Linked DNA regions of Companilactobacillus allii. The protein of the gene in region 2 binds, or shares a complex with, the protein of the main gene of each other region. Links are inferred from orthologs where the notes say so. Each region holds a gene or a part of one and is shown on either strand. Other genes may lie near its edges. The genes, in order: tsaD and tsaE.

Region 1 (6,887 bases), 1.4 Mb from region 2 along the record:
GAACGTATCTCTACTTTATCCGGTGGTGAAAGATCTCGTCTTGCCATGGCCAAAATGCTACTAGAACATCATGATATCTTGTTACTAGATGAACCAACAAACCATTTGGATATTGATACTGTTGAATGGCTTGAAGGTTATCTAAAAGGTTATCGTGGTGCACTAGTGATTATTTCGCATGATCAATATTTCTTGGATAAGGTAGTAACTGAAATTGTAGAGATCAATCATCATTCTTCAACACATTATTCAGGTAATTACACCTTCTATCTAAAAGAAAAGAAGAAGAATCAAGACGTTGAGTGGAAACACTACGAAGAACAACAAGCCGAAATCAAAAAGACTGAGGAATATATTCAAAAGAATATCGTGCGTGCGTCAACGACCAAAATGGCTCAAAGTCGTCGCAAGAAGCTAGAAAAAATGGACATAATGGATCGTCCTGACTCTGATCAAGGCTCTGTTCATTTCTCATTTCAGATTGATAAGGAAAGTGGTAACGATGTTTTATTGATCAAAGATGCTGCTATTGGTTATGATGCTGATCAAATCATGTCAGAACCAATTAACCTAGATGTTAAAAAAGGTGAACGTGTTGGTATTATTGGACCTAATGGTATCGGTAAATCCACCCTTTTGAAGTCTATCTTAGGACAGATTCCTATGATCAAAGGTGAGTTTCAATTTGGTGCTAATGTTCAAGTTGGATACTATGATCAGAACCTAACTAACTTGGATCCAAAAAAAGACGTGCTACACGAAATTTGGGATAGATATCCTAGACTAGATGAACAAGTCATAAGAAATGTCCTTGGATCTTTTCTTTTTAGTGGTGATGATGTATTAAAACCAGTTTCTGGATTATCTGGTGGCGAAAAAGCCAGATTGACCCTAACTAAATTGTCGATGGAACATGATAATTTCTTAGTAATGGACGAACCAACTAACCATTTGGATATTGATAGTAAGGAAGTTCTTGAAGATGCTCTGAAGGCATTTGAAGGCACCGTGTTGTTTGTTTCACATGATCGCTACCTACTTAACACACTCGCAGATAGAATCGTTGATATCGGACCTAGTGGCAGTACAGTCTATCTTGGGGATTATGATTACTACCTTGAAAAGACAAATGAAGCTAGCTCTGAAGATTTGGATGAATCTTTGGATACACATAATATGAGTGAGAAAAAAGTTGAATATCAAAAATCCAAAGAGCAACAAAAACAAGAACGTAAATTACAACGCCAAGTTGAAGAATTAGAAGACAAAATTGCAACACTAGACAAGGAAAATGCCGCCATTCAAGTTGAAATGACCAAAGATGAAAATTTAAGTTCATATACTAAATTAGGTGATCTTCAAAAGGAACTGGACGAAAATAAAGCTAAACAGAGTGAACTCGAAGATGAATGGACTGAAAAGTCTATGGAATTAGAAGACTTATAGTTATAATTGTTTTAATATCAGTATTTTGATATTCTTTAATTTACAAATAAAACAAGTTGAGAATAAATATGCAAAATAAACAAGAGAATTTTTTCATCCGCTTTTTCAAGGGTGTCATAATTGCACTTGGGTTTATTTTACCAGGTGTCTCAGGTGGTGTTTTAGCTGCTATCCTAGGCATCTATGAAAGATTGCTCCATTTTATGGCACATATCCGCCAAAACTTCAAAACTGACTTCATGTATTTTCTACCCGTTGGGATCGGTGGGATAGTTGGTATTGGCCTTCTTTCTAAGCCGTTGGAGTTTTTACTGCAGCATTACCAAGTCATCGTTTTGTGGGGATTCGCCGGTGCGATTATCGGTACTATACCTTCATTGGTGCGTGCTTCAACTTCCCGTAGCCGACGTGATATGGTAGACGTATTGTGGTTTTTCTTTATGTTAATATTTGGTGGATTATTCTTATTCTTCATGAGTAAGATATTTGGAACTATCCCAGCCAATTTTATTGGGTTTGTTATTGCTGGAATGTTGATTGCCTTGGGAGTTTTAGTTCCGGGACTAAGCCCTTCGAACCTTTTACTCATACTGGGACTTTATACACCGATGCTAACCGGATTCAAAAATTTTGATATAACCGGCGTGTTCCTACCGATTGCCCTTGGTGGAATCATTGCTATGGTGCTGTTCTCTAAAGGGATGGAATTTTTGATTGAACATCATCATTCACGTGTATATCACTTTATTTTGGGTATTGTTCTAGCTAGTACAATATTGATTTTGATTCCAAATCCTTACTCAACTGAAACCATTAGCTATTCTGGTATTACCCCACTAACAATTATCCTCAGCTTAATTGCATTCATTGCTGGAGTTGTACTGGGACTTTGGATGAGTAGCCTTGAAAATAAATATAAGTAATCAAAGGTGAATATTATGAACAAAACTTATAAGTACAGCGCCACTATCCAAGCTTCAAAAGTTGGTAAAGGTGGAGCATTTGTGGAATTTCCTTATGATATTCGTAAAGAGTTTGGTAAAGGACGCATTAAAGTTCACGCTACTTTTGATAACGTGGATTATTACGGTAGCGTTGTTAATATGGGTGTCACAAATCCTGATGGATCGATCTGCTATATTATTGGGATTCGTAAAGATATCCGACAGGCTATTGATAAGGATATTGGTGATAGCGTTGATGTTTGTATTGTTGAAAGATAATGAAAACCGCTATAATTTCCCACCTTTGGGGATTATAGCGGTCTTTTTATTATTTCTGATTAAAAAATTGCATTAAAAAAAGATAGTATTCTGAAATAATTTTTCAGTATACTATCTTTTAAATTTATAATTTTAAAAATCCAAACTAGGATCAGAATTCAAATCCAAATCAGCAAAATCACCCTTCTCATATTGAATCTGGGCAATGGCACCAATCATGGCCGCATTATCACCACAAAGTCGCAATGGTGGGAAAATCAACTCCATATCCAAGTTACGCTTTTCGATATCTTCTTTCAATCGCTTACGGAGTCCTTGATTGGCAGCAACGCCACCAGCAACTACAAGCTGATTTACCGGATGTTGTTTCAAAGCACGAAATGTCTTGTTACTCAAGATGTCTAGAACAGCACCTTGGAAACTAGCTGCTAAATCATCTTTGTTTAATTCCTCATGAATTTGATCAGCATGGTGAACTCGATTAATAAATGAACTCTTCAATCCACTAAAACTAAAGTCCAAATTATCTTCTTGAACCATAGCTCGTGGAAAATCAAATACATCATTACCGATTGCTGCCATCTGATCAACTTTTTTACCAGCCGGATAATTAATACCTAGAACACGACCAATTTTGTCATAAGCTTCACCAACTGCGTCATCCCTAGTATCACCCAATGTTTCAAACTCACCAGGAGCCTTAACCAAGACCAATTCTGTATGTCCACCAGAAACTAATAAGGCCATGAATGGGTACTTCAAATCGGAAACAAAATTTGCTGAATAAATATGTCCCGCCAAATGATTCACTTTTATCAATGGCAAATCATGAGCAAAAGCTACTGTTTTAGCAGCCATTATACCAATCAACAATGAGCCAACTAATCCTGGACCGTAAGTAACTGCAACAGCGTCCAAGTCCTCATAGCCAACATTTGCTTCATCCATTGCAAGTTTTATACAGCGTGTGATTTCTTCAACGTGGTGTCGACTTGCTACTTCTGGTACCACACCACCGAATCGTTGATGACTCTTTATTTGTGTGGCAATTATATTCGATAATATTTCCTTACCATTTTTAATAACTGCAACACTAGTTTCGTCACAACTACTCTCAAACGACATGATCAATGTATCTTTTTTCAAAATTTTCTCCACCTATAGATCCACCACCATCTCTAATGCGTCATGATGATTTCTAAAATAATACTTTTCATGAATAGTTCTTGTTTTAAACCCAAATGCTCTATACAAACTAATTGCCGACTCATTCTCAATATCTGCTTCAAGTGAGAGACTTGAGAAACCACGTTTGCGACAATAATCAAAAATCTGATTAATAAAAAGATGTCCTATCCCCAAATGCTGTAACTTCGGAACAACAGCAATATTGGTTATATGGGCTTCTTTTTTATCTTTTAAAGACACGCCAATAAACGCTACACAAGTGGGTTCTTCTATTAATGACAAATACAAAGCATTTTTGTTTCTCAATTCCATACTAACGATATCCAAAGGCCACGGAACTGGCTTAGAGTATACCTGTTCTTGAATATCCATGAATTCCTTGGTATCTTTCATTTCAGATTTGCGCAAGGTGAAATGTCTACCATCAATACTAACCGACTGTTTTTCAAAAGAGAAATTTTCTACATGTCCTGTTGGCCAAATAGTCTGTTTAAACTTCCTCAACATAGGAAACATTCCCATCATCTTTATTACCTTTTTCATACCAATCATGTTCTGCCTGAGTAAGTCTTAGATATGTCGGAATAAAATTATCGATATCCTTAACTGGCTCAGTGTGTTCGGCCAATTTAGCGAGTTTAGTTGCATCAGGCAAGCTATCTTCACTAGTTATAATTTTTGCATGCGAATGTTCTCGAATAAGATCGGTTAAGTTTTGAGTGGCATTAATAAATTCTAGTTTATCCTCATCGTACTTTTGAAGAAGATCCAACAGTTTATCCATTGATGTATGATGATCTTCAACAATATTAACAATTTTACCTTGTTTCTTTTGGTAGACTCCAGCAAATGCATTGTCATTTCTGGCATCCATCAAAGGTACAATAAACATCCCTTCGTCCCCATTGGCAGCGAGAAGTTCAAGGCTAGATATACCGACCAAGGGTTTATTCAAAGTGAATGCTAATGTTTTAGCAACTGTAACAGCTATACGAACTCCAGTATAAGAACCTGGACCATCGGCCACAGCAATCATATCAATATCATCAACTGATAAGTTAGATTCTTTCAAAGATTTCTGAATATCTGGCAACAAAGTAATACTGTGTGTCTTCTTTTCAGTAGATTCTATATGTGCCAAAGTTTTACCATCTTCTACTAGGGCAACGCTTAACGGCTTATTTGATGTATCGAAAGCTAAAATTTTCATATAATCCCCTCAATCTTAATAGGAACATTTTACCACATAATATATTTTGTAGAGAATTAAGGAAACTATCATTAATTCAAGAAAATAAAAAATCGGCCATTAGCGACCGATTCTGTTAAATCTAGTATTACTTATCCATTTAAGGATAATGTATAACAATCCAGTTTGATATACCAAACTGAATGCTTCTTTGACAAGTCTAGGAATCAACAATGTCATATATGGTAAGTTAGTTATCATTTGAATCCACAAAGTATTCAACAAGGTATTAACAACTACTGTTATCAATACTATCGTTAGCAATACTCTCCAGATAGTAACCTTGTGGTTATATAGCATAAACCCATAAATAAGTCCTGCTACTAACGCTGAAAATGTGAAACCCCAGAAAAATCCGGTCGATGCAGGCATCACAACGTTACTAATAATATCGGCAATTACATTAGCAATTGCTGCTTTATAAGGTCCGAAGTAATATCCCATTAGTCCTATCGCAATGAAGCTAAACCCAACTTTCAAGGTATTACTACCTATCGACATTTTGCTCAACACCATCTGCATTGCAATTAATAACGCCATCCATGTAAGTTCATGGACACTAATACGACTTTTCGTATTCATTATAGACATCTCCTCGTAGGAGCTGCCACAGCATATAACTAGAGGCTAACGAATTAACTAACTATATAAAGTGACGAATGCGGAAACAAAATCGCAAGCAATAGCTTTTCGTCCGGTGTTCACATTCCGTTCCACCAGCACTTTACGCTTTGAATCCTACCCCAAAAATATTTTACTTGAACATATTACCACATGTATACATGTTTCACCTATAGATTTATCTTATAACATTTCTTATACATAAGTTATATCTAATATAATATTTTACCATTATTATTTTTCTTCCCAAGTAATCTGTGCAACTGCATTTAACTCGCCATTACTCTTTATCCAATGAGTTGTAACAAGATTATCTTTGTCTATAGATGCATAGATCTCAGGTTCACTTTCAATATTCAATTCCTTATCATACTTGATGTCCATACTCTTAGCACGATGTCTCTCAACAAAGTCTATTCCTAGAGAGTCGACCATCCAATCAAAGTAATAAGAATTATTCACATGACGATTAACATCAATATTGTAATATCCGATATGCTGAGATTTTTTAATTTCAAATTTCTTAGGCTCACGTAATCTAGCAAAGCGTTTGATTTTCGTTATCTCTTCTGCCCCAAAGAAATCAGTCAATTGTTCCGATGCACTAACCATTTTACGTTTATTAATATCGATAATAACAAACGCACTAGTTAGATCGACCATTCGATTACCGTCCAAGTCATCTATCCAAAAGTCACGATAAAAGAAGTACTTATTGTAGCTAGTTGCACGAGTACTTACCTTCAATTTTTGACCCAAAGTAGGCATTTTCTTAATATCCATGTGATATTGTACAACAACCCATCCTAATCCTCTTTGTACCATCTCTGAGCTGTCAGAATCGGACTCATGGAGTTGTTTTTCTGATATTAGTAACATTGCATCTACAAGTGCCGAAAGACGCATGTCACCAGTTAAATTAGCGAAATAAAAAGGGAATTCTATTTCCTGTGAATAAATTTGTTCTGCCATTTTATTCTTCCTTTCCAATTCCGTGATATAAGTTATAAACAATTTGCTTACGCAAATCATTTTGGCTGGCTACTTCTTTAATAGCTCTATTTGGTTTCTCTCCAGATTGTATCAAGAGGTCGATTGAATTGATGATTTCAGAATCTGACATATCTTCAATTTCTTCGATTATTTTACCAGATAATATC
Region 2 (7,003 bases):
ATAAAATCGTCATCACCATTTTTGGCAAATGTCGTATATATGTAACTCCAGATAAATCTAATTACCACTAACATTATCCAGATAATAAATGATAATCCAATAGCTCCAAAAGTACTGATATTATCGTTATGAACGAGTTTGGTCATCGCAAATGGTATCTCGATTCCTAGTAGCACGAAAACAATACCATTTAGCACATACACTACTAAATCCCACGTTCTAGACGTAACCAGTCTAATTTCGGGTGAGAAGGCACTGACTGTTCTACTAGATGAAATATTCATGATACCAGCAATAACTACCGCAACAACACCTGAAACGCTGAATACATCTTCAGCAATATAGTAAATAATAAATGGAATGATTATTTGAATAATGGCGTGAAGTATTGAATCATCAACACCTTGATTAATCAAATACAATCTAATACCATTAAAAATCCAGATCATAATAGCACCAGCTAAGGCACCCATGATCGAAATATAAAAGAAGTCCATTGTTGCACTTTTTAGAGAAAAGACCCCAGTAACAGTTGCCGCAACACCATATTTGAAACAAATCAAACCAGATGCATCATTTATTAAACTCTCTCCACTGATCAAATGTAACAACTTATCAGGGATGTGAGCCTTTTTGGCGATAGATTGAACGGCAATTGGATCGGTTGGAGATAACACCGCAACTAATGTAAAGGCCACTGACCAAGTCAATGAAGGTATCAATAACTTAACGATCATCCCTCCGACAACAGTCGAAACTATAACTAATATAACGGCGTTACCTAAAATTGGACCTCTAAGTTTCCATAATTCTCGTTTGGGGAATCTATTCCCATCATTGAACAAAATGGGGGCTATAAATGCTAGCATGAACCATTCCGTATCCACTGATATTTGTACTTTCATAAATACCGCAGCTAATATACCTGCCGCAATCTGAATTAAACTTGGTGGAATAGAAACAAAATAGTGGCTTATAATATTCGCCACGATCAATAATGTAAGAATCAAAATAATTGATTCAAGTATCTGCACAGACATCACCTATTTTCTTAAATTTTATGTTTATTTGGTATCTTCGCCAATAATTCTCACTTCAGTTTGAAGCTTGATATCGAATTTGTCGTTTATAGTTCTTTGGATCAAATGAATCAGATCCATGTAATCAGTAGCAGTTGCATGATTAATATTGACAATAAATCCCGCGTGTTTCATAGAAACCTGAGCGCCACCGATAATATGTCCTTGTAATCCAGCTTTAATAATAAGAGGCCCAGTAAAATGTCCTGTGGGGCGTTTAAACACACTACCGCAACTAGGATACTCTAATGGTTGTTTTGAACGTCTAAGCTCATTTAAACGGTCCATTTCGGCTTGGATTTTCTCCTTGTCGCCACTTTCCAAGAGGAATGTAGCACTTATAACAATCCCATCATTATTCTGGACTAAACTATGGCGATATGAGAATTCCATATCGTCATGATTCAAAGTCACAATATTACCATTTGGTAATAAAACTTCGGCAGAATCAAACACATCTTTAATTTCACCACCATAAGCTCCAGCGTTCATGAAGACAGCACCGCCAACACTACCTGGTATTCCAGCCGCAAATTCAATTCCCGTCAAAGAAGCTTTTTGAGCAGCAATAGTTGTATCTATTATTGTTGCACCAGCTTCGGCGGTAACTTTGTCGCCATGCACTTCAATTTTCTTGAAGTTTGGTAATATAATTACTATTCCACGGATTCCTCCGTCTTTAATAATCAAATTACTTGCATTACCAATGATAGTAATGTCAATATCATCTTCACGAGCAGTATTTACAATCTCAACGAGTTCAACACGAGTTTTAGGGAAAGCTAAAACATCCGCATTTCCACCCGTCTTAGTAAATGTGTATTTACTTAATGGCTCATCAACTTTAAATTCAATATTAGGTAACTTCTCAACAGGAAATTTCAAGATTTCATCATCCTTAATCTATGTAAGCTAATTATAATTTTATCACATACATCGTTTTATAACGAATAGTCAAGTTTCAAAATCATGATATAATCAGACTTGAGGTGATTTTAATGAAACTTATATCATGGAACGTTAATGGATTACGTGCCGTTGTTAAAAAAGATTTTCAAGGTATTGTTGATAATTTGGATGCCGACATAATCTCAGTTCAGGAAACTAAACTACACCAGGACCAAATAGACTTGGAGCTTCCTGGATATCACCAATACTTCTACGATGCACAAAAAAAGGGATATTCTGGGACAGCTGTATTTACCAAAGAAGAACCTATCAAAGTATCCCACGGACTCGGTGTTGAAGAGTTGGACACTGAAGGACGTACACTAACTTTAGAATTTCCTAAATTTTATTTAATCGACAGCTATACACCAAATTCTCAACAAAAATTAAAACGGCTTGATTTTAGAATGGAATACGACGATGCACTTCGAGACTATATGAAACGTCTATCAGAAAATAAACCTGTCATTCTTTGTGGTGATTTAAATGTTGCTCATGAAGAAATTGACATTAAAAATGATAAAACTAATCATAAGAATCCAGGATTCTCTGATGAGGAGCGTAACAAGTTCTCTGAATTATTAAATAGTGGATTTATTGATACATTCCGTTATTTGCATCCAGATGAAGTTAAATATTCATGGTGGAGTTATCGTTTTAATGCTCGTGCCAATAATGCTGGATGGAGAATTGATTACTTTGTTATTTCTGATAACGGTAAAGACTTAATCGACAGTGCCGATATTTTAAATGACGTCTACGGATCCGACCACTGTCCCATTGAATTGAATATCAATCTTTAATACTCACAAGGAGAACAATTATGAATTTTGTTTCAATAGACTTTGAAACTGCCAATGGACATCGGACTAGTGCCTGCTCATTAGCCTTGGTATTAGTTAGAGATAGCCAAATTGTCGACAGTTTCTACACACTAATCAATCCACAAGAATACTTCAGTCCAAGAAATATTCAAATTAATCATATAAGGCCTGACGATGTTCAAGATGCACCAACATTTGACAAAGTTTGGCCACATATTCAAGCACTCTTTGATACTTCTCATTTAGTAGCTGCACATAATGCCAGTTTTGATAATTCTGTTTTGAAGAATACCTTAACAAACTACGGGATTTTTGCCCCAAAGTATTTAACAATCGATACTGTTAAAACAAGTCGCAAATTTTATCCACAATTACCAAACCACAAATTGGATACCGTATCTGCTAACTTGAATATTGATCTAGAAAATCACCATAATGCATTAGCCGATAGTATTGCCTGTGCAAAAATACTACTAAAAACTGAACAAGATTTTGGTACAGAACAAATAAAAAAGATGGTTAAGCTAACTAGCTAGACCATCTTTTCCATAATCAAAGTTTCATGCTTCTCTGACTCTGTTGTGAATCCATATTTATGATAAATATGGATCGCTACAGGGTTATTTTTATATACTTCTAAAAACACTTTTTTAAGACTTGATTCCTTTGCCCAGTTCAGGGCATCTTCTATTAAATATGAGCCAATACCATTTCCCCAGAAATCTTTATCAACAACAACACCTAACTCAGCAATCTCTTTGTCAGAGTTCTCCAATCGACAAAATCCGATTATTTCATCATCAAATATCGCAACTACAAGTTCATTATCATCAGAATTATAAATTATATCCAAGGAATTTTTTTCTTGGTCAATTGTTACTTCATCTAGTGAATCATGTTTAATAAAGTCACTTTGCTTACTTGCAAGTTTCAAAAATTCTAACAATTTTTCTGCATCATCTGGAATCGCTTCTCGCAAAATCAGTTGTTCACTCATTTATTGACCCCTGTTAGAAATTCTCCAAAGTCTCTTTGTTGATAATTACCGTGTAGTTTCAACACAATTTGGCGATCATCATCATTTTGCAATCGCTTTATATTAATTGATATATGATCATCTGGGATTTCATCCTTAATAAACTGTGGCCATTCGACAATGGTTATTCCTTTACCATTAAAATACTCATCAAATCCCAAATCCTCATCAGGACTGCTCTCTAAACGATAGGCATCCATGTGATAAAGCGGTATTCTGCCATCTTGGTATTCACGAATTAGAGTGAAAGTTGGACTTTTAACATTCTTCTTAATTCCTAATCCTTGAGCTAGACCTCTGGTAAAAGTTGTTTTACCAACGCCAAGATCTCCATTCATCAAAATAACATCCCCAGCTACCAAAGCCTTAGAGAATCTTTTCCCCAAAGCTTCAGTCTCTTCATAAGAATGTGTCTGTACTTGATATTCAGTCATATTATTCCTCATTAATAAATTACGTTAAATATTATAGTGATAGTGCTGCAGTTAAAATCGATGTCTTATAAACATCCTCTTCATTACATCCACGTGAAAGATCAGAAATAGGCTTATTCAAACCTTGTAAAATAGGTCCAATAGCTTCGAATCCACCAAATCTTTGAGCGATCTTATAGCCAATATTACCTGATTGAAGATCTGGAAATACAAATACATTGGCATTACCAGCAACCTTAGAATCTGGAGCCTTTTGAGCACCGACACTAGGTACAAATGCAGCGTCAAATTGTAATTCTCCATCCACTGGAAGACTTGGATCAAGCTCTTTAGCTAATTTAGTGGCCTCAACTACCTTATCGACCATTTCTCCTTTAGCACTACCCTTTGTAGAGAAACTAAGCATAGCAACTTTTGGATCAATATCAAAGAGTTTTGCACTTTTAGCTGTTTGTACCGCTATTTCAGCCAATCCATTTGCATCGGGATCAATATTAATAGCACAATCAGCAAACATATAACGTTGGTCACCCTTTTGCAAAATAAATGAACCACTTACACTCTTATTACCTGGAGCTGTTTTAACAATTTGAAGTGCTGGACGAACAGTGTCACCAGTTGAATGTACTGCACCAGAAACCATACCGTCAGCTTTATCCATATAAACAAGCATAGTACCAAAATAATTGTTATTTTTTAACATAGTCAAAGCTTGTTCTTTAGTATTTTTTCCTTTACGACGTTCAACGAATGAATCTACCATTTCATCAAATTCTGAATAAGTTTCTGGATCAATAATTTGAAGACCATCAATATTCCATGAATTATCACTAGCAACTTTAGAAATATCATCTTTATTTCCTAGTAGAATTGGTTTAAGAATATTCTCTTTTTGAAGACGAATCGCAGCACCAAGAATTCTTGGTTCATTACCTTCTGGTAGTACTATCGTTAGATTCTTACCATCAATTTTGTTCTTAAGACTATCAAATAAATCCATTATTTCTCCTCCATTTCATCGACAACTTCAGGTAATTGCCAATTGATTACCCTTTCATTATAAGATAAAAGCGCTTTATTTGTGCGAGAAAATGGTTTTGATCCAAAAAAACCACGATATGCGGACAATGGACTGGGGTGCGGCGATGATATTATTGTATTTTTAGTTTGATCTATCAGAGGGATTTTCCCCTTAGCAGCTCCTCCCCACAAAATAAATACGACCTTACCACGTTTCGACAATGCCTTAATTGCATAATCGGTCAACTCTTCCCATCCCTTACCTTTATGAGAATATGCTTGGCCTCTTCTAACCGTCAAAACAGAATTCAATAGCAATACACCTTGATTTGCCCACGACTTCAAATAGCCATGGTTTACCGGCTTACAACCAACATCATCTTGTAATTCTTTATAAATATTAACCAATGACGGCGGTATTCTTACACCTGGTGCCACTGCAAAACTACACCCAATAGCCTGATTAGGTTCATGATATGGGTCTTGGCCTAAAATAACTACTTTAGTATCCGAAAAAGAAGTCCAAATAAACGCTTGAAAAATTTTGTACATATTTGGATAGATTTGTTTTGTACTATATTCTTCCTTTAAAAAATTATGTAATTCATGATAATAGGGCTTATTGAACTCTGGTTCTAATATATCTTCCCAATCATTTTTGATTAATGTTTTCAAATTTACACCTACTGTCTTTGTTATTAAAATATGGTAACATTCACTTATAGAATAACGCATTCGGAGGAATTTTATGATTAAATTAATTGCATCAGATATGGACGGAACTTTGTTAAACGATAAAATGAAAGTATCCGAACGTAATATTCAAGCGATAAAAGATGCCCAAGCAAACGGAATTGAATTCCTAATTGCTACTGGGCGTGGTCTAAGTGAGGCTAGACCATTTCTAGATGGACGCGTAAATACTGGATATATCACATTAAATGGTGCAGAGGTTTTTGATGAGGAACAAAACCTTGCATCCAGCAATCCAATTTCTAGAGAATCTGAACATAAGTTAGTGGATCTACTACATAAGTACAATGTATATTTTGAAGTTGTTACTGACAAGGGGATCTTTTCTGACAATAAAGAACTTCGTGTATCTAGTTTAGCTCAATTATTAGTAAGTTTGAATCCAGGAACAACTTATGAACAAGCTTACAATGATACGTTGGAGCGAATCAAAATGACCCCAATGAAATTTGTTGATAATTATGATCACATATTCAGTGATGAATCCTACCATATTATGAAGTTGTTAGCTTTTGATTCTAAAAATGATCGTGAAGTAAAATTACATCCTTTAACTAACGAAATAAATCAATCAATCAAAAACGTTGTTGTTACTTCATCATCACCTAATAATATCGAAGTAAACAGTGTCGATGCACAAAAAGGGATTGCTTTGATGAAGTATGCTAAATTAAGAGGTATCAAACAAAGTGAAATTATGGCGATTGGTGATAATCTAAATGATGAATCAATGATAAGAGAAGCTGGTATTGGAGTTGCCATGGACAATGCCGTATCAGCAATCAAAGAAATAGCTGATGAATTTACTGATAATAATGTTAACGATGGTGTTGCTCAAATTATTCAAAAGGTTATTAAACAAAACGAAACAGCAGGTCAAATGGGATGAAATTCTACATACGTAAAGCA

What was found.
Region 1: the proteins of tsaE (region 2) and tsaD are in contact, whole or in part, in a crystal structure (PDB 6N9A), measured with the Thermotoga maritima proteins. The link is inferred for Companilactobacillus allii from one-to-one orthologs. Residues at the interface, in WP_004082108.1 of Thermotoga maritima: Leu37, Gly38, Lys46, Lys57, Val59, Lys60, Ser61, Thr63, Phe64, Thr65, Leu66, Met67, Val69, Pro71, Tyr82, Arg83, Leu84, Asp86, Asp88, Phe89, Asp93, Ile128, Asp130, Glu131, Arg134; in WP_004082750.1 of Thermotoga maritima: Cys10, Asp11, Arg49, His50, Leu82, Gly84, Gly135, Gly136, Glu154, Thr155, Leu156, Asp157, Asp158, Ser159, Glu162, Asp165, Lys166, Arg169, Leu170, Tyr175, Lys213, Thr214, Leu217, Tyr218, Gln221, Arg222, Asn324.

The regions. Positions count from the first base shown.
Region 1 is NZ_CP019323.1:53,627-60,513, forward strand. The notes cover bases 1,799-4,576. They hold tsaD (tRNA (adenosine(37)-N6)-threonylcarbamoyltransferase complex transferase subunit TsaD), read right to left. Parts: upstream 3,795-4,576; coding sequence 2,802-3,794; downstream 1,799-2,801. Other genes in these bases: BTM29_RS00265 (DUF368 domain-containing protein), read left to right, coding at 1,799-2,369; BTM29_RS00270 (DUF1905 domain-containing protein), read left to right, coding at 2,385-2,669; rimI (ribosomal protein S18-alanine N-acetyltransferase), read right to left, coding at 3,828-4,364; tsaB (tRNA (adenosine(37)-N6)-threonylcarbamoyltransferase complex dimerization subunit type 1 TsaB), read right to left, coding at 4,348-4,576. Also shown: BTM29_RS00260 (ABC-F family ATP-binding cassette domain-containing protein), read left to right, coding at 1-1,446; more of BTM29_RS00265, read left to right, coding at 1,515-1,798; more of tsaB, read right to left, coding at 4,577-5,067; BTM29_RS00290 (folate family ECF transporter S component), read right to left, coding at 5,167-5,688; BTM29_RS00295 (acyl-[acyl-carrier-protein] thioesterase), read right to left, coding at 5,962-6,699; rsmI (16S rRNA (cytidine(1402)-2'-O)-methyltransferase), read right to left, coding at 6,701-6,887.
Region 2 is NZ_CP019323.1:1,498,540-1,505,542, reverse strand. What follows is about bases 2,584-5,477. They hold tsaE (tRNA (adenosine(37)-N6)-threonylcarbamoyltransferase complex ATPase subunit type 1 TsaE), read right to left. Parts: upstream 4,322-5,477; coding sequence 3,845-4,321; downstream 2,584-3,844. Other genes in these bases: BTM29_RS07255 (uracil-DNA glycosylase), read right to left, coding at 5,321-5,477; pta (phosphate acetyltransferase), read right to left, coding at 4,353-5,321; BTM29_RS07270 (GNAT family N-acetyltransferase), read right to left, coding at 3,384-3,848; BTM29_RS07275 (3'-5' exonuclease), read left to right, coding at 2,851-3,387; BTM29_RS07280 (exodeoxyribonuclease III), read left to right, coding at 2,584-2,830. Also shown: BTM29_RS07290 (cation:proton antiporter), read right to left, coding at 1-1,034; murB (UDP-N-acetylmuramate dehydrogenase), read right to left, coding at 1,065-1,964; more of BTM29_RS07280, read left to right, coding at 2,078-2,583; more of BTM29_RS07255, read right to left, coding at 5,478-6,016; BTM29_RS07250 (Cof-type HAD-IIB family hydrolase), read left to right, coding at 6,090-6,983; BTM29_RS07245 (hypothetical protein), read left to right, coding at 6,980-7,003. UniProt on the Escherichia coli protein: Required for the formation of a threonylcarbamoyl group on adenosine at position 37 (t(6)A37) in tRNAs that read codons beginning with adenine.